Regions from separate parts of the Paucibacter sediminis genome, predicted to be linked through region 4. Evidence: predicted binding sites of a transcription regulator. Region 4 holds the regulator's gene; each other region holds the start of a gene.

Region 1 (4,620 bases), 850 kb from region 4:
TGCTATCCTCCAATTCTTAGGGCAGCGTGCTCATCCAGACTGGCTTGCCAATCAACTGGGGCGCATCGTATGAACAGCATGTTTTTGTCTGCGGGTTCGGATCCATACGCTCATCTGCTGCAACATGCTGCTGCGGTGCCTACGGCTGCCTTCGAGGGTACGTGGGCAACCATTGAACTGCAGCCCGACCCGTTTGCCCGCCAGCAATTCACAGTGGGCGTTGCGGTGGCCAGCATGGATGGCAGTTTCAGCTTTCGTCTTCTAGACGACCTTGCCAAGTTTGAGTGCTTGTACGGTCGTGACGATGTGGCCGAAATCCGCGCGCTTGTCGACGCTGCTGAGCACGGTCTTCTTCGAGCTCAGAAGAGTAAGGTTGCCCTCAAGGATGTTCCATTCGAAACAGGCGCTGTGTTTCTCGGTGACCTGTGGACGACGTCTGGAGCGTCGATTGATGCTGTCATCAATCGGCTCTACTTTGATGTGGTTCCATTCATTCCTCGGGACGAGCGGAAAACGCGTGACTTCGTCAGCTTGGACAATGCTGCAGTCCGTCGCTTGGTTAACGATGAACTGAAGAGAATCGCTGGCTTAGCTTATGAGCGAATAGCAACCGAGCCAGAGCGTGCGGTAAAGGACCAGAACACTGGCGAGGCTCACTGGCTTGAGTTCAACCTTGAGCCTGAGGGCAAGGCCGGAAACGTCATATCCGCGGTATACAAGACACCTAACACCATTGAGCTGAACTTCTTGCGGGCATCGCGAGACCTGTCCACATACGCGAAGCTTAAGAAGCTGTCGGACCAACAACTTGGCCTATTCATCATGATGCCGGCCAAAGACAGCATGCCCGCCATTGACTTCGATAGGGTTGAGAACATTCTTGGTGAGCAGAGTTGGAGTCTGGAGCAACAGGGCTTTCGGGTGGCTGCGCACGACTCCGCTGTACCCCTCGCGCAAGAGGTTTGGGAGTGGGCAGGGGTTCCTGTTTGACGCTAGCTTGTTGACGGAGACAGCATTACCAGCGAGCGAAGCTAGACGGAATGGACCAAGCAGGCGCTTCGCGGAGGCGTGTTGCTTGGTTCTCAAGATGAGATGCCGTGGCGCAGACCCTATCAGGAACCGGGGGGGCAAAGGCTCCCGGGCGGTAACTTGAATATGAACTGTGACGGCGAGCGGGTGCGGGAAGGTAGTCACCCGTCGACGCGGCAAATAGGAGGCCAGGCGGTGCGCGCATTTCAAGATGCGCGCTGCCCTCAGAAGGCATGGGATTAGAAGGGTAGGGACAGGTCCGCCGCAGCCTTACGACTTCGCTGAACCTAGTATTCCCGTCTCCCTTAGAAGAACCCCAGCTTGTTCGGCGAATAGCTCACCAGCAGGTTCTTGGTCTGCTGGTAATGGTCCAGCATCATCTTGTGGGTCTCGCGGCCGATGCCGGATTCCTTGTAGCCGCCGAAGGTGGCATGGGCAGGGTAGGCGTGGTAGCAGTTGGTCCAGACGCGGCCGGCCTTGATGGCGCGGCCCATGCGGTAGGCGCGGCTGCCGTCGCGGCTCCACACGCCGGCGCCCAGGCCATAGGGCGTGTCGTTGGCGATCTGCAGTGCCTCGGCCTCGGTCTTGAAGGTGGTCACCGCCAGCACCGGACCGAAGATTTCCTCGCGGAAGATGCGCATCTGGTTGTGGCCCTTGAACAGCGTGGGCTGGATGTAATAGCCGCCGGCCAGCTCACCGCCGAGTTCGGCCCGGCCGCCGCCGATCAGGCACTCCGCACCCTCCTGCTTGCCGAGCTCGAGGTAGGACATGATCTTGTCCATCTGCATGGCCGAGGCCTGCGCGCCCATCATGGTGTCGGTATCCAGCGGGCTGCCCTGCTTGATGGCCTTGATGCGGTCCAGCGCGCGCGCCATGAACTTGTCGTAGATCGATTCCTGGATCAGCGCGCGCGAGGGGCAGGTGCAGACCTCGCCCTGGTTGAAGGCGAACAGCACCAGGCCCTCGATGGCCTTGTCGAAGAAGGCGTCGTCGGCGTCGGCGATGTCCTCGAAGAAGATATTGGGGCTCTTGCCGCCCAGCTCCAGCGTGGCCGGGATCAGGTTGCCGGCGGCCGCCTGGGCGATCACGCGGCCGGTGGCGGTGCTGCCGGTGAAGGCGATCTTGGCGATGCGCTTGCTCTCGGCCAGCGGCATGCCGGCCTCGCGGCCGAAGCCGTTGACGATGTTGAGCACGCCCGGCGGCAGCAGGTCGGCGATCAGCTCGGCCATCACCATGATGCTGATGGGCGTCGATTCCGCCGGCTTGAGCACCACGCAGTTGCCCGCGCCGATGGCCGGTGCGAGCTTCCAGGCCGCCATCAGGATGGGGAAGTTCCAGGGAATGATCTGGCCCACCACGCCGAGCGGCTCGTGGAAGTGATAGGCGATGGTGTGCTCGTCGATCTCGCTCAGCGCGCCTTCCTGCGCGCGCAGGCAGCCGGCGAAGTAGCGGAAATGGTCGATCGTCAGCGGGATGTCGGCGTTCAGCGTCTCGCGCATCGGCTTGCCGTTGTCCACCGTCTCGGCATAGGCCAGCTTCTCGAGGTTGAGCTCCAGACGGTCGGCGATCTTCAGCAGGATGTTGGCGCGCTCGCCGGCGGGCGTGCGGCCCCAGGCGTCGGCGGCGGCATGGGCGGCGTCCAGCGCCAGCTCGATGTCCTCGGCGCCCGAGCGTGCGGCCTGGGTGTAGGGCTTGCCGGTGATAGGGGTGATGACCTCGAAGTACTGGCCCTTCACCGGGGGCACGAACTTGCCGCCGATGAAGTTGTCGTAGCGGGGCTTGAACTCGACCTTGGCGCCGGCGGTGTTGGGGTTGGCGTACAGCATGGCTTGTCTCCTGCTTGATGATGATGGTGGGTGTGCGAGCCGTCTTGTTTTGGGGGGCTCGGGGTCCTCATTGCACGCCGCGTGCCAGGCCGCGTTTGCGCCGCAACGGCCTTGTTTGGCGCAAGTCCGGGGTCAGTTGGGGCGCGCAGACTGTGTCGAATGCGCCGGCGGGACTGAACAACTGTCACGAAACGGAACAGCCGGCGGCGCGGATCTGCTGAAACGCTTGCCAGCGCGGCGCGTCCCGCTAGGCTCGCGGGCGAGGTCCGACACAGTGCCCCCAGACCTGCCGCGTTGCGTCAGGCCCCCCGAGGGGGTCAAGCAAGTTCGGGAACGGCCCTTCACTTGCTTGAGAGACCCGATGGAGACAATCGAGATGCAGGCATTACCCAACAAGCACCATGCGCCGGCGCGCTTGCGCCAGGCGCGGCGCACGCTGCTGGATGCCGGCAGCGTGGCCGAGGGGCTGATCGCCCCCGCGCTGCTGAACAGCTGGCAGCGCAGCCGCGCCTTCGGCCTCAGGCCCGAGGGCCGCATGCCGGGCGCGCCGCATGCGTCGGCGGCCCAGCTGACGCGGGCGCTGGAGCAGCAGCGCGAGCTGGTGGCGCATGCGCGGCCGGTGATGGAGTTCCTCGTCAAGCAGACGATGGACACCGACAGCATGGTGATACTGGCCGATGCCGAGGGCATGCTCTTGCAGGCCCTGGGCGATGCCACCTTCCTGGACCGCGCCCAGCGCGTGGCCCTGCGCCCCGGCGCCAGCTGGCACGAGCAATGGCGCGGCACGAATGCGATCGGCACCGCCCTGGCCGATGCCGCGCCGGTGGTGGTGCATGGCGCCGAGCATTACCTGGAGCGCAACGGCTTCCTCACCTGCACCGCCGCCCCCATCCTCGACCCCGCCGGCCGCGTGCTGGGTGCGCTGGACATCTCCGGCGAGCAGCGCAGCGTGCACCGCCACACCCTGGCGCTGGTGCGCACGGCGGCCGGCATGATCGAGCAGCGCCTGTTCGAGCATCGCCATGGCGCCGGCCTGCGCCTGCGCCTGCATGCCCAGCCCGAGGGCATAGGCTCCTGCGCCGAGGGCCTGCTGGCGCTCTCGGAAGACGGCTGGCTGTGCGGCGCCAATGCCGCGGGCCTGCAGATGCTGGGCCTGGACTGGACGGCGATCTCCGCCTGCCGCATCGAGCAGCTGCTGCAGCTGGACATCGCCACCCTGGCCGACTGGTGCCGCCGCCCCAGCGCCGCCGCGCGCCCGGTGCGCCGCCACGATGGCAGCCCCCTGTGGCTGCGCCTGGAGCCGGGGCGCAGCCTGGTGGCGGTCACGCGGATCTGCGCGCCACACGCGTCGTCACACGCGGCGCCGCAGGACGCGCTCGCCCGCCTGGACAGCGGCGACCCGGCCCTGCGCAGCGCGCTGGAGCGCGCGCGCCGCGTGATGGACAAGCCCATCGCCCTGCTGCTGCAGGGCGAGTCCGGCGTCGGCAAGGAGCTGTTCGTGCGCGCCCTGCATGCCAGCTCGGCGCGCGCCAAGCAGCCGCTGGTGGCGCTGAACTGCGCGGCCCTGCCCGAGGCGCTGATCGAGGCCGAGCTGTTCGGCTACCGGCCCGGCGCCTACACCGGCGCGGCGCGCGAGGGCGCACCCGGGCGCATCCGCGAGGCCGCCGGCGGCACCCTGTTCCTGGACGAGATCGGCGACATGCCGCTGGCCCTGCAGGGCCGGCTGCTGCGCGTGCTGCAGGAGCATGAGGTGCTGCCGCTGGGC
Region 2 (4,620 bases), 2.3 Mb from region 4:
CGCGTCTAAGGACACATCGTGCCCTACCAATGTGCTGTTTTGCATTACGGGCAACAACTTGTCGTTGGGACCGGACGAGCTGACAAGGTGGCTGGTGTGTCGCCTCCAGCCTGGAGCAATCCGGCCCGAAGCACGCAGCTTCAGACACAGCGACGTGGTGGCACATGCTCTTGAGATTCGGCAAGCAGTGCTGCGCGATGCAATCGGGATCATCGCTGGCTATAGACGCTACGGCGGCGGCATCGCGCCAGCAAGCCGCTTCCCCGTGTGGGACAGCGTCGTCAGGCAACCGCTGATGTGGGCAGGTGGTGAGGACATCGCGCAGTGCTTCTCGGCGAACGCGGAGGGGTCGGAGGAACGGCAGGCGCACGCTGCGCTTGTGGGCTGTTTGCATGCACGGTTCAGGGGTGCAGAGTTCACCGCCGCAGATGTTGCAAAGCTGGTTGACTTCTACGTCTTTGATGAAAGGTGGGATGCCGATAGCCCTCAAGCAGAAGCAGCCACGAGTGGCACGCCAGATGCAGAGCCACAGGGCTTCCTTCACCTGTCAGGCAAGGAAATTTCGAACGCGACGAGATCGGCCTTGCACAGTCTGCAGTCGAAGGACCCCAGCAATCAGAACTCCGTTGGTCGCATACTGCGGAGCCTAATCAACACGCGGACTTCACTGGCACTGCCTACAGGCATTGTCAGCGCGCACATCTCCGACCGGATGCTGCGGGGACAGCGCGTGTATCGCGTTGCGGCGTAATGCGCTGCGTGGTGGGCTATTAGCCCACCATTCCTAACGAGCCCTGAGAATATTCAGAGTTTCTTGACCTTCAGGAGAAGGCCTGCCCCACTGCAAGTGGTGGAGCAATGCTCCACCACACCACGCGCTAAATGTATTCATTGCCATTGCCCCCCGCTCTTCGTCTAACCGAGCGACGGGGCGTCCTCGCATTTCGCCTGAGGAGACCTGAATGAACTACGCACTGCAATTCATGATCATGCCGTTGACGGACGAACAGAGACCCATTGCGGAGACTGTTGCGCGCGAGCTGCTGGACACCGAGTTCGGGTCCCCTGGCGAAGTAGCGCAGGCGCTCTTGGCTTACGAGGCCGCGGGCGGCATCCAACCATACGGGACTCCCAATCCCCCCTCCGTAAAACGCTGGCTAGATGCCATCGCCAACGCATACATTGCTGGGTGGCAGGCGGTGGGCTATCCCTGGCCAATTCCAGAGGATGCATGGGAATTGGAAGAGCTGTGCAGAGATGCCTATCTAGATGTACACGTAGTTAGCTAGGTTCGAGCACATTCTGACCGCGCATATTTGCGCCAATGGCCCGAGTGCCCCACAGGTCATTTTCCCGATCCGCAATTTACGTAGCTCGCGCAGTGAGCCACCTTGGGTACATCATTACGCCATGTTGGTCGATGCAGTACGAATGAGGCGCGAGGGCAGGAAGCTGCCCAAAGATGTTGTGTTGGCGACGCCGCCAACGCGCGGCAGGCTTTGGCTGACCAACTTCAGGCCGGCGAAAGACAACACCACCACACCCCTGATGGCAGCCTTGCTTGATGGCGAGCACAGCCTCTGGCCAGTACTGGACCAAGCCGTAGTCCGATCCATCAATGACGGTCAAATGGTCATCGTGGGCATTGAAGACCTTGGAGAAGGTCCAAAGCGCGTGCGCCTCTATCCGCAGGCCTGGTGGTGTCGCATCGTCACAGAAGTGTCTGAGGTACTGTCTTCTGAGCGTGGGCCAGCGCTTCATCAGTCCGCCGAGCATCGGCCAGGTCGAACACCTCGCTAGGCTGCGGGCGAATCAGCGCTAAAGCTTCGTCTTCGCCCCCACTTAGCCACCGCTGCCAGTACGCGGGATCCACATGAATGACGGAGCGTTTGTCTTGGGCGTCTGCCGGCAACGTCAGATCAGGCTTGTGCAGGCGGCCAAGCAGCGGGTGCCCATCACAATTGGTCGTGATCATGGTGTAGTTCGGCACTACTTCACCGGTCACATGGTCCACCCACTCAGACCATAGGCCCGCCAAGGCCCACGGCATGCCATCAGCACGTTGCAGCCGCCACCATATGTTCTTGCCGGTCTCCCAGTTCGGCTCCTGATACCAGGCTGCAGGGATCAAGCATCGCTTTCCTGACCGCCAAGCATCACGAAAAGTCTGCTTGCTCGCAATGGTCTCGATGCGCGCGTTGTTAGTGGAGCGAGGCCTAGGCGCAAGCGGCTTTCTGCCGGGCACTGGCTTCACCTTCTTCAGCTCGATACGCGCAGGTGCCCCAGGCCTGATCATTCCCCATTGACCCAGAACACACTCAAGGCCATCACCTGCAGAGCGGACAAACGGACCTGTGCCAAACGGCCCCACGGCAACCTCGTCGTACTGGTCCGGCACGATTGACCTGAAGTGCGTCGCTATCTGAGCCTTGGGGGAGACGTGATACAGATTGCACATGGGGAAAATGTACCTTCCCCCAAGGGAGTGATGTGCCCTGCCGCCAAGTCAACTATCTTTGGCTGCGCAGGGCCTGGGGCAGCCTATCCTGGCGCGCTGGACACACGGGGGCTCTTCGGAGTGCCTGGCGTGATCGCCCTGCACTGACTTGCTCCAAGCTGGAGTGCCCTTGCACAGCCCTTGAGTCCTTATGTTCTCTGCCCAACGCCCCTGCGACGCCACTGCGGCCATTCAGCAGCCCGGGCGAAGTGGCCAGCAATGGCTTCCCTATTGGGTCATCATGGAGGGCTCATTGCGCCACATCGCGTTGCTCATTGCAGGATTGGCTCTAGCCCCACCCTGTTGGGCTGACGACCTGCCTGACTTGCAGCTCACGCCGGGCTCAGTCCGAGTGGGGCTTTCCAAGGACCAGATCTGCACAATCAAATGGGGCAGAGATGAACGCCACGTGACTGAAGCCATGAAGCGCGAAGTCTTCAGGCGCTATGGCTACACCGGCAATAGTGACCCGAGGTGCGTGCCGGCAGGTCAGCGGAAATGCGAGATTGATCACCTCATCAGCCGAGAGCTAGGTGGCGCTGATGAGATCGTGAACCTGTGGCCGCAGGCCTATGGCACCAGCCCCTGGAATGCAGTGCTTAAGGATCGCCTTGAAAACAGGCTGCATCGGGAGATCTGCAGCGGGGCAATTACGCTTGATGAAGGGCGCGCAATGCTGGTGAACGACTGGCGTGAGGCATATACGAAGTACTTTGGAAGCCCCTAGCTACAGCAAAACACTGGCTAGCAGACATGCTGCGCTCGGATGCTAGCTCCTCAACACAACGCTCCCCGAAGGGGGCGATTGCAGCCTCGCCTCGACTTCCACGGGCATAGCACTGGTGCCAAATCACCGTGCGCCAACACACTGAAGGGCGAACGTCGCCCAAACGGGTGTCAGAACTTTTTACATCCAAAAACAAACTCTTGCGGCAATGCAACAAATTCGTTAGCAATCAACTACTTGAACTAGTGGCACCGATCTTGCTCGTCCACTTCATACAGATAAAGGACCACAAAGTGCTCAAACCGCTTCGCCTCGCAATCATGCTCGCACTGCAAGCGTTAGCTTTGACAACAGCTCAGGCTGCCGTCGTTACGCTTGACGCCATCGATTCAGGGTGGTGGAACCTTGCCAGTGGGCACGATTCTGACAATAGAAACTACGCCGCGGGGCCGAACGATCTGTTCAGGAACTTCTTTGTTTTCGATCTGGCGGGCGTTGCCGGCTCGATTTCAAGTGCAACCTTGCGACTTGAGAATGGCAGCATCTCCTCTGGAACGGTAGATTTCGAAACCTTCGACGTCACAACATCCATCGCCACTTTGCGGAGCGACACTTCTGGTGGCGCAATTGCTGACTCAGTGTGGGCTGACCTGGGAAGTGGTGTCTTGTTTGGAGCGACGCCAGTAGGCATCGACTCGACCATAAGTGATGTCACTCTCAATGCAAGTGCGCTTGCGAGCTTGAACGCTAGTGCCGGCAATTTGTGGGCCATTGGCGGACGCGTCGCCACTATCGACGGCTATGCTTTCTTCAGCACTTCTGGCAGGCGTGAGGTCCAGCAGCTGGTCCTTGAGATAAACGCAAACAATGTCCCTGAACCTGCAACCTTAGGCTTGGTTGTGCTGGGCCTTGCCGCCCTCGGTTGCTCGCGCCGTAGAAGGTAGTTCTTCGCCTCAGCCCATCGGAGCCAGCGATGGTGGTCTTTGATGATTTGGCAAACTCATCTAAAACTGCGCCCAGGTTAGGTGAGGTTTAGCCCCGCAGAGGTTTGACGCTTCTTGGGGGGTGTAGGGGTGCTAGACCGTCCCCCTCTGAATTCACTTACCGATTTCCACAAACGACAGCCGCGCTGACCGGTGCTCCGCGCACGTGCCCCCGCCACACGGGCATACGGAAATCTCCACCCAAAATTCGCGTTCGCATGCCCCAGTGAGCGACGCTTGGCTTTTGATATACGTAAATCACTTGCTTTCCGTATGCAACGCAGGCACGATGCCAAGCCTCGAACTCAAGGGGTTAGCCATGAACAAAGCAAGTAGGCAGCTTAGGGTCGCGCTGTATGCGCGCGTATCCACCGACAAGCAGACCACCGAGAACCAGCTGCAAGACCTCAGAT
Region 3 (4,620 bases), 810 kb from region 4:
GACGGCGACCTTTGCCAACAACCAGTGGACCGTGAGCGGTTGGTACCAGCACCTGTCGGGCCCGCATGGCGAGACCATCGAGGCACCGCATCTGCTGGCGGGCGTGTTCGCACCCTTTGGCTCGTTCTCGCAAGCCGGTGTCGATGACCACCTGGGCCTGCCGGGCGCGGCGCCCCAGCATCTGCAGGCGCACAACTGGCAGTTCGGCGCCTTCGGGTCGGCCTTCACCGGGCTCTCCGTGCTGCAAGTGGCCCACCCCGTGCCCGAGCCCAGCCCGGCCGCGATGCTGATCGCGGGCCTGCTGGGCGTCGGCTTCTATCTGCGCCGGCGCGGCCTGGAGCGCTGAGCGCTCAGGCCTCGCGGCCGAGGCCGCGCCGCCACTGGATCGCCTCACTCAGGTGGCCGATGGCGATGTCGGCGCTGCCCTCCAGATCCGCGACGGTGCGCGCCACTCTCAGCACGCGGTGGTAGCTGCGCGCCGACCAAGCGAGGCGATTCGCCGCCTTGTGCATGAATGCGGTGGTGGCCTGGTCGATGCGCGCCACCTCATCGAGTTGCTTGACGCTCAGCCTGGCATTGCTGCAACCCTGGCGCGCCAGCGCCAGTTCGCGCGCCCGCGCCACCCGGGCGGCCACCAGGCTGCTGGCTTCGCCCCCGCTGGCGTCCGCCAGCACCTGGGCCGGCAGCACCGGCACCTCCACCAGCAGATCCAGGCGGTCGAGAAAGGGGCCGCTGAGCCGCCCCTGGTAGCGTGAGATCTGCTCGGGCGTGCAGCGGCAGCTTTGCACCAGGCTGCCGGCATGGCCGCAGGGGCAGGGGTTCATGGCCGCGATCAGCTGGAAGTCGGCAGGGAACTCCGATTGCCGCGCGGCGCGCGAGATCTGGATGTGGCCGGTCTCCATTGGTTCGCGCAAGGCCTCCAGGGCGCTGCGACTGAATTCGGGCAACTCGTCGAGGAACAGCACGCCGTGCAAGGCCAGCGATACCTCGCCGGGGCGCGGCGGCGAGCCACCGCCCACCAGGGCGGCGCTGGACGCGCTGTGGTGGGGGCTGCGAAAGCTGCGCTGTCCCCAGCGCTCGGGCGTGAACATGCCGGCCAGGCTCAGCATCGCCGCCGATTCCAAGGCCTCGTGCTCCTGCATCGCCGGCAGCAGGCCCGGCAGGCGCTGCGCCAGCATGGACTTGCCGGTGCCTGGCGGCCCGATCAGCAGCAGGCTCAGGCCTCCGGCCGCGGCAATCTCCAAGGCCCGCTTGGGGCCGGCCTGGCCCTTGATTTCGTTGAGGTCGGGCCCGGGCATCGCTGCCCTGGGCTGCGCGGCCGGCATCGGCAAGGGCAGCTGCCCGCCGCCGCCCGGGCCGAGGGCCGCCACCACCTCGAGCAGATGGCCGGCGCCGTGGACCGCCGCGCCGCGCACCAAGGCCGCCTCCTGGGCACTCGTGACCGGCAGCAGGAGCCGGCGACCCTGGCCCTCGCGCCGCAGCGCCAGGGCCATCGCCATGGCGCCGCGCACCGGGCGCAGCTCGCCGGCCAGCGAGAGTTCGCCCGCGCATTCGAGGTCGGCCAGCAGCTTGTCGTCGATCTGGCCGCTGGCCGCCAGCAGGCCCAGCGCGATCGGCAGATCGAAGCGCCCGCCCTCCTTGGGCAGGTCGGCCGGCGCCAGGTTCACGGTGATGCGCTGGCTGTGTGGAAAGCTCAAACCGCTGTTGAGCAGGGCGGCGCGCACGCGCTCGCGAGCCTCTTTGACCTCGGTTTCCGCCAGCCCCACCAGGGTGAAGCTGGGCAGGCCGTTGGCCAGATGCACCTCCACCGTGACCGGTGCGGCACTCACGCCGTCCAGGGCACGGCTGTGGATGATGGCCAGAGACATGTGGCTGTCCTCCCCTGGCGCCGATTGTGCCGTTGCCGCTGCCCGCGTGCGCGTTGCGCACGGTTTCGGGGCGCGCACCAGAACGGCGCCAGGCGCTTTCTGACCCAGCTTGGTGCGGTTTGAGCCCATGCCGGGCCTGTTGGGGCCCCGATGCCCCAGGGAAAGCCGCGCATGAGGTCCGAAATGGGGCTGGCACGGAAGCTGCAAACAGGGGGGGTGAAACCGTTTCTGCCCGTCTTCCACCCTTAGGAGTTCCGCGATGAAGTCGATCTACGCCGCAATTGCCATCAGCCTGCTCGCTCCGGCCATGCCGGTGCTGGCTGATGAGCCGGCCAGCCCCCTGTCGTTCAACGCCAGCGTGACCACGGACTATCGCTACCGCGGCATTTCGCAGACCCGCCTCAAGCCCGCCCTGCAGGGCGGCGCCGACTATGCCTCCGCCAGCGGCTTCTACATCGGCACCTGGGCCTCCACCATCAAGTGGATCAAGGACGCCGGCGGCGACAGCAATGTCGAGCTGGACGTCTACGGCGGCTACAAGACCGAGATCAGTGCCGGCCTGACCCTGGATGTCGGCGCCCTGCAATACGTCTACTCGGGCAACAAGCTCAGCCCCAGCGCCAACACCACCGAGCTCTATGCCGCGCTGACGTTCGGCCCGGTGACCGCCAAGTACTCGCACAGCACCAGCAATCTGTTCGGCTTTCCCGACTCCAAGGGCAGCGGCTATCTGGACCTGAGCGGCACCTTCGACCTGGGCGAGGGCTTCACCCTGACCCCGCATGTGGGCCACCAAAAGGTGCGCCATCTGGGCTCGGCCTCCTACACCGACTACTCGCTCACCGTGAACAAGGACTACGCCGGCTTCACCTTCGGCCTGGCCGCGGTGGGCACCGACAACGACAGCTACATCGGCGCCGGCAAGAACCTGGGCAAGAACGGCCTGGTGCTGTCGGTCAAGAAGACCTTCTGATTGAACCTGAGGAGACCTCACCATGAAACTCATCACCGCAGTCATCAAGCCCTTCAAGCTTGATGAGGTCCGCGAGGCGCTCAGCGCCATCGGCGTGCAGGGCCTGACCGTCACGGAAGTGAAGGGCTTCGGCCGCCAGAAGGGCCATACCGAGCTCTACCGTGGCGCCGAATACGTGGTCGACTTCCTGCCCAAGGTCAAGGTCGAGGCCGCCGTGGCCGATGCGGTGGTGGAGCAGGTGATCGAGGCGATCGAGAAGTCCGCCCGCACCGGCAAGATCGGCGACGGCAAGATCTTCGTCTCGCCGCTCGACCAGGTGGTGCGCATCCGCACCGGTGAGACCGGCCAGGACGCGCTCTAAGCGCCCACTGCCCGCTCTGCTCGCACACAGCACTTCCCCCTTCCGGAGACCCCCGATCATGAAGAAACTGCTTGCCTGTCTGGCCCTGGCCGCCGCGGCGCTAGCGCCCAGCGCCTGGGCACAAGACGCTGCCGGCGCCGCTTCGGCGCCCGCCGCTACCGCCGCCGTTGCCGCGGCACCCGAGGCGGCCTCGGCCGCGGCGCCCGCACCTGCTGCTTCTGCCCCCGCGGAGGCCGCCTCGGCCCCGGCCGCGGCACCCGTGCCCAACAAGGGCGATACCACCTGGATGATGGTCTCGACCCTGCTGGTCATCATGATGACGGTGCCAGGTCTTGCGCTGTTCTACGGCGGCCTGGTGCGCAGCAAGAACATGCTGTCGGTGCTGATGCAGGTGATGGTCACCTTCTCGATGATCGTGGTGCTGTGGGTGCTGTATGGCTACAGCATCGCCTTCACCGAGGGCAACGCCTTCTTCGGCGGGCTGGACCGGCTCTTCATGAAGGGCATCTGGGACAACGCGGCCGGCACCTTCGCCAACGCCGCCACCTTCAGCAAGGGCGTCGTCATCCCCGAGATCGTGTTCGCGGCCTTCCAGGCGACCTTCGCTGGCATCACCGCCTGCCTGATCGTCGGCGCCTTCGCCGAGCGTGCCAAGTTCTCCGCCGTGCTGCTCTTCATGGCCCTGTGGTTCACCTTCAGCTACCTGCCGATCGCCCACATGGTCTGGTTCTGGATGGGCCCGGATGCCTACAGCGCCGCCAGCGTCGTTGACGAGATGAATGGCAAGGCCGGCCTGCTGTGGCAATGGGGCGCGCTGGACTTCGCCGGCGGCACCGTGGTGCACATCAACGCAGCCGTCGCCGGCCTGGTGGGCGCCTACTTCGTGGGCAAGCGCATCGGCTACGGCAAGGAAAGCTTCACCCCGCACAGCCTGACGCTGACCATGGTGGGTGCCTCGCTGCTGTGGGTGGGCTGGTTCGGCTTCAACGCCGGCTCGGCACTCGAAGCCAACGGCTTCGCCGCCCTGGCCTTCATCAACACCTTCGTCGCCACCGCCGCCGCGGTGCTGGCCTGGAGCGTGGGTGAGGCGCTGCACAAGGGCAAGGCCTCCATGCTGGGTGCCGCCTCGGGCGCCGTCGCCGGCCTGGTGGCCATCACCCCTGCGGCCGGCAACGTCGGCGTGGGCGGTGCGCTGATCATCGGCGTGATCGCCGGCTTCGCCTGCCTGTGGGGCGTGTCGGGTCTGAAGAAGCTGCTGGGTGCGGACGACTCGCTGGACGTGTTCGGTGTGCACGGCGTCGGCGGCATCGTCGGTGCCCTGCTGACCGGCGTGTTCAACTCGCCCAATCTGGGTGGCCCCAGCGCCGTGGGCGACTGGGTCACCGCCAGCATGATCACCGGCGACGCCTACTCGATCG
Region 4 (4,620 bases):
CAGCGCCGCCGAGGGCAGCGCGGCGCCTGCCGCCTCCGCCCCGTTGCCGCTGCAAACCAGCCCGACCCTGCAGACCAGCCCGCGCAAGCCTTCATGACGCAGCACACCCCGGCGCTGGAGACCGGCATCGCGCCCAGCCGGCTGGAGGCGGAAGGCCTGCAAAAGACCTATGGCGTGCGCCGCGTCGTCAAGAACGTGCATGTGGACGTGCACAGCGGCGAGGTGGTGGGCCTGCTGGGCCCCAATGGCGCCGGCAAGACCACCAGCTTCTACATGATCGTGGGCCTGGTGCGCGCCGATGCTGGCGAGATCCGCATCGACGGCCAGCCGGTGCAGCGCCTGCCCATCCACCAGCGTGCGCGCCTGGGCCTGAGCTATCTGCCGCAGGAGGCCTCGATCTTCCGCAAGCTCACGGTGGAAGAAAACATCCGCGCGGTGCTGGAATTGCAGCTCGACGACCATGGCAAGGCCTGGCCCCGCGCCCGCATCGATGCCGCGCTGGAGACCCTGCTGCACGAGCTGAGCATCGAGAAGCTGCGCGACAGCCCGGCGCCCTCGCTCTCGGGCGGCGAACGGCGCCGCGTCGAGATCGCGCGCGCCCTGGCCACCCAGCCGCGCTTCATCCTGCTGGACGAGCCCTTCGCCGGCGTGGACCCGATCGCGGTGCTGGAGATCCAGCGCATCATCAGCTTCCTGAAGGCGCGCGGCATCGGGGTCCTGATCACCGACCACAATGTGCGCGAGACCCTGGGCATCTGCGACCGCGCCTACATCATCAGCGAGGGCGCCGTGCTGGCCGAGGGCACCCCGCAAGAGATCGTCGAGAACCCGGACGTGCGCAAGGTCTATCTCGGCGAAAACTTCCGCATGTAAGCGATGAAACCGTCGCTGCAGGTACGCCTCTCCCAGCATCTGTCGCTGACGCCGCAGCTGCAGCAGTCCATCCGTCTGCTGCAGCTCTCCACCCTGGAGCTGAACCAGGAAGTGGAGCAGATGCTCACCAGCAACCCGCTGCTGGAAACCGACGAGGAGTTTGGCGAGGCCGCGCCGGTGCGCCTGGATGCGGCGGCGCCGCTGCAGCGCGAGGACTCGGCGGCCGAAGTCAGCGCGGAGAGCAGCGGCGAGGGCGAGTCGGTGGCCGAGATCAAGGGCGACGACTTCGGCACCACCGAGCGCGACGACTGGGAGAACGGCACCGAGCGCGACGACTTCGACGGCATCCGTGAAACACCCGGCACGGGCAGCGGCAGCGGCGACGACGATGGCGAGCGCCCCGAACAGCAGGGCCCCGGCATCTCGCTGCAGGAGCATCTGAACGCCCAGCTCGCCGGCATGCAGCTGAGCCAGACCGACCGCGCCGCGCTGATGGTGCTGATCGAGTCGCTCAACGAGGACGGCTATCTGGAAGACAGCCTGGAAGAGCTCACCGAGGCGCTCTCGGGCGATGCCGATGCCGAGGCGCGCGAGGATCTGCTGGACACGCTCAAATGCGCGCTCAAGTGGTTGCAGAGCCTGGAGCCGGTGGGCGTGGGCGCGCGCAACCTGTCCGAATGCCTACTGCTGCAGTTGCGCGCCAAGCCGCGCAGCCAGGCCCAGGTGGTGGCGATCCTGATCTGCAAGCAATACCTCGAGCTGCTGGCCAAGCGCGACCTGAAGCGCCTGATGTCGCTCACCGGCGCCGACGAGGCCTTGCTGCGCGAGGCCCAGGGCATGATCACCGAGCTGGAGCCCAAGCCGGGCCGCCAGTTCGCGCGCAGCGAGGCGGCGGCGGTGGTGCCGGACGTGATCGTGCGCAAGTCCGGCCGCGGCTTCCGCGTCACGCTCAACCCCGACGTGATGCCCAAGCTGCGCATCAACGAGCTCTACGCCCATGCGCTGCGTCAGACGCGCGGCGGCGTCAGCAATTCGCCGCTGGGCACGCAGCTGCAGGAGGCGCGCTGGTTCATCAAGAACATCCAGCAGCGCTTCGACACCATCCTGCGCGTCTCCGAGGCCATCGTGGAGCGCCAGAAGGGCTTCTTCTCGCATGGCGAGCTGGCGATGAAGCCGCTGGTGCTGCGCGAGATCGCCGACGAGCTGGGCCTGCACGAGTCCACCATCTCGCGCGTCACCACCGCCAAATACATGGCCACGCCCTGGGGCACCTTCGAGCTCAAGTACTTCTTCGGCTCGGGGCTCAACACCGAGGCGGGCGGCAATGCCTCCAGCACCGCGGTGCGCGCCCTCATCAAGCAGTTCGTGGCCGCCGAGGATGCCGCCAAGCCGCTCTCGGACAGCCAGCTTTCCAGCATGCTGGAGGAGCAGGGCATCCAGGTGGCGCGCCGCACCGTGGCGAAATACCGCGAAGCACTGAAGATCGCGCCGGCCAATCTGCGCAAGGCCATGTAGCCGGCCTCAGATTGAGAAACATCAAGCTTTGAAGCCCATGGACTGGGTACCGTGGCATCCCTCGATGTCCGCCCCGTCCCACCTCGACCTGCCCGCCGTCCATGCCTGGAGGCGCTGGCGCGCCTGGGCCTTGCTGGCGCTGGTGCTGGCGCTGGCCTGGGCCCTCGCGCTGGGCTGGCTGGCCAATGAACGCGAGGCGCTGCGCCGCCACGAGGGCGAGAAGCTCGAGGGCCTGGTGCGCACCCTGGACGGCATCGTCGCGCAGCAGCTGATTGCCACCCATGCCGCGCTGCAGACCGTGGCCTCGCAAGCGCCCGGCTGGCGGCCGGCCCAGCTGCAGCAGGACGGCGAGCCCCTGATGCGCACCCTGGCCCAGGCCATGCCGGGCGTGCGCGCGCTGCTGCTGCTGGATGCCCAGGGCCGGATCATGGCCAGCTCGCACGTCGACCTGCTGAAGCTGGACCTGCGCCAGCACCGGGCCGTGCAGGCGCTAGGCGCGCATCCCCAGCCGGGTCTGCTCTATGTGTCGCCGCCGCTGCAGGACCCGCTGGCCGCGCAGTGCATCAGTCTGGCGCGCCTGCTCTTCGGTCAGGGCGATCGGCCGGTCGGTCTGGTCATCGCCCTGCTGGATCCGCACTACTTCGGCCTGGTGCTGCAAACCGTCCAACCCTCGGCGCAGACCTGGGTGGCATTGGCGCACCAGGACGGCATGCTCTTTACCCTCGCCCCCGAGAACCCGGCATGGATGCAACGCAGCCTGTTGGCTCAGCCCGGTTCACTGCTGGAGCGGCATCTGGCCACCGGGCGCGATGCCAGCCTGCAGCAAAGCCATACCCTGCTCAGCCGCGATGAGCGCCTGGTGGCCACACACACGGTGCGCCCCAGCGGCCTGCGCGCCGACAAGCAACTGCTGGTGGCGGTGGGCCGCACCATGGAGAGCGTCGAAGCGCCCTTGCGGCGCCAGCAGCAGGCCCTGCTGCAGCTCGGCAGCGCGCTCACGCTCGGTGCCGCGCTGACCCTGTGGCTCTGGCAACGCCGCCGCGGCCTGCTGGCCCGGCTGCGCCAGCAGGCCGCGCAGGCGCTGAAGGCCCAGGCCGAGCAGACCCAGGCCATCCTCGACAACATGGTCGATGGCGTCATCACCATCGACCGCCATGGCGTGATCGCCTCGATCAACCCGGCGGCCTGTCGCATGTTCGGCTACCAGGCGCGCGAGCTGCTGGGCGGCAACGTCAACCGGCTCATGGCCGAACCCGAACGCAGCCTGCACGACGCACATATCAAGCGTTATCTGGAAGGCGGCGCGCCGCACGTGATCGGGCTGGGCCGCGATGTCAACGGCCTGCGCAAGGACGGCCATAGCTTCCCCATGAGCCTGGCGGTCTCGCACATCGAGCGCGACGGCGAGCCGCTGTTCATCGGCCTGACGCGCGACATCACCGAGCGCAAGCGCGCCGAGGCCGCGATCGAGCAGCTCGCCTTCTACGACCCGCTCACCGGCCTGCCGAACCGCCGCCTGCTGCTGGACCGCCTGCACCAGGCCCTGGCGGCGAGCCGGCGCGGCGCGCGTCAGGGCGCGGTGCTGTTCATCGACCTGGACAACTTCAAGTCGCTCAACGACACCCTGGGCCACGGCATGGGCGACCGCATGCTGCAGGCCGTGGCCAAGCGCCTGCAGGCCTCGCTGCGCGCCGAGGACACGGTGGCGCGCTGGGGCGGCGACGAGTTCGTGGTGCTGCTGCAGGATCTGGGCCAGGACGCGCACCGCGCCGCCCTGCATGCCGAGGCCGCCGGCGAGAAGCTGCTGCGCGTGCTGGGCCAGCCCTACCACCTGGACGACAGCGCGCACCACAGCACGCCCAGCATCGGCATCGTGATGTGGGGCGAGGCCGAGTCCAGCGCCGAGGAGCTGCTCAAGCACGCCGATCACGCGCTCTACCAGGCCAAGGCCGCGGGGCGCAACCGGCTCTGCTTCTTCGACCCGGTGACCCAGGCAGCGATGGCCGAGCTGGCCCTGCTGGAGGCAGATCTGCGCCAGGCAGTGAACTACCAGCAGTTCGAGCTGCACTACCAGGCCCAGGTCGATGCCGACGGCCGCCTGCTGGGCGCCGAAGCCCTGCTGCGCTGGCAGCATCCGCAGCGCGGCTGGATCTCGCCGGCCCAGTTCATCCCGCTGGCCGAGCATTGCGGCGTGATCGGCCAGCTGGGCGAATGGGTGTTGCAGCAAAGCTG

The links. The regulator sigma-54, encoded in region 4, starts transcription at its own class of promoters, with help from an activator protein. The targets are predictions, from matches to a motif close to TGGCANGNAANCTGCTTT.
Region 1: the regulator sigma-54 is predicted to act here: its motif matches at 2,925-2,942, upstream of adh (aldehyde dehydrogenase).
Region 2: the regulator sigma-54 is predicted to act here: its motif matches at 3,471-3,488, upstream of PFX98_RS16285 (PEP-CTERM sorting domain-containing protein).
Region 3: the regulator sigma-54 is predicted to act here: its motif matches at 2,059-2,076, upstream of PFX98_RS09180 (TorF family putative porin).

What each region holds. Positions count from the first base shown of each region.
Region 1 is NZ_CP116346.1:355,081-359,700, reverse strand. Features, by position in the region: gene PFX98_RS01675 (hypothetical protein) at 1-73, shown strand, start outside; gene PFX98_RS01670 (hypothetical protein) at 70-990, shown strand; gene adh (aldehyde dehydrogenase) at 1,335-2,855, opposite strand; gene PFX98_RS01660 (sigma-54-dependent Fis family transcriptional regulator) at 3,217-4,620, shown strand, end outside.
Region 2 is NZ_CP116346.1:3,500,772-3,505,391, reverse strand. Features, by position in the region: gene PFX98_RS16305 (PriCT-2 domain-containing protein) at 1-751, shown strand, start outside; gene PFX98_RS16300 (hypothetical protein) at 963-1,289, shown strand; gene PFX98_RS16295 (SOS response-associated peptidase) at 1,712-2,458, opposite strand; gene PFX98_RS16290 (hypothetical protein) at 2,919-3,224, shown strand; gene PFX98_RS16285 (PEP-CTERM sorting domain-containing protein) at 3,545-4,168, shown strand; gene PFX98_RS16280 (recombinase family protein) at 4,527-4,620, shown strand, end outside.
Region 3 is NZ_CP116346.1:2,015,839-2,020,458, forward strand. Features, by position in the region: gene PFX98_RS09170 (PEP-CTERM sorting domain-containing protein) at 1-346, shown strand, start outside; gene PFX98_RS09175 (YifB family Mg chelatase-like AAA ATPase) at 351-1,868, opposite strand; gene PFX98_RS09180 (TorF family putative porin) at 2,128-2,841, shown strand; gene glnK (P-II family nitrogen regulator) at 2,864-3,202, shown strand; gene PFX98_RS09190 (ammonium transporter) at 3,261-4,620, shown strand, end outside.
Region 4 is NZ_CP116346.1:1,207,007-1,211,626, forward strand. Features, by position in the region: gene lptA (lipopolysaccharide transport periplasmic protein LptA) at 1-97, shown strand, start outside; gene lptB (LPS export ABC transporter ATP-binding protein) at 94-873, shown strand; gene PFX98_RS05495 (RNA polymerase factor sigma-54) at 877-2,388, shown strand; gene PFX98_RS05500 (bifunctional diguanylate cyclase/phosphodiesterase) at 2,453-4,620, shown strand, end outside.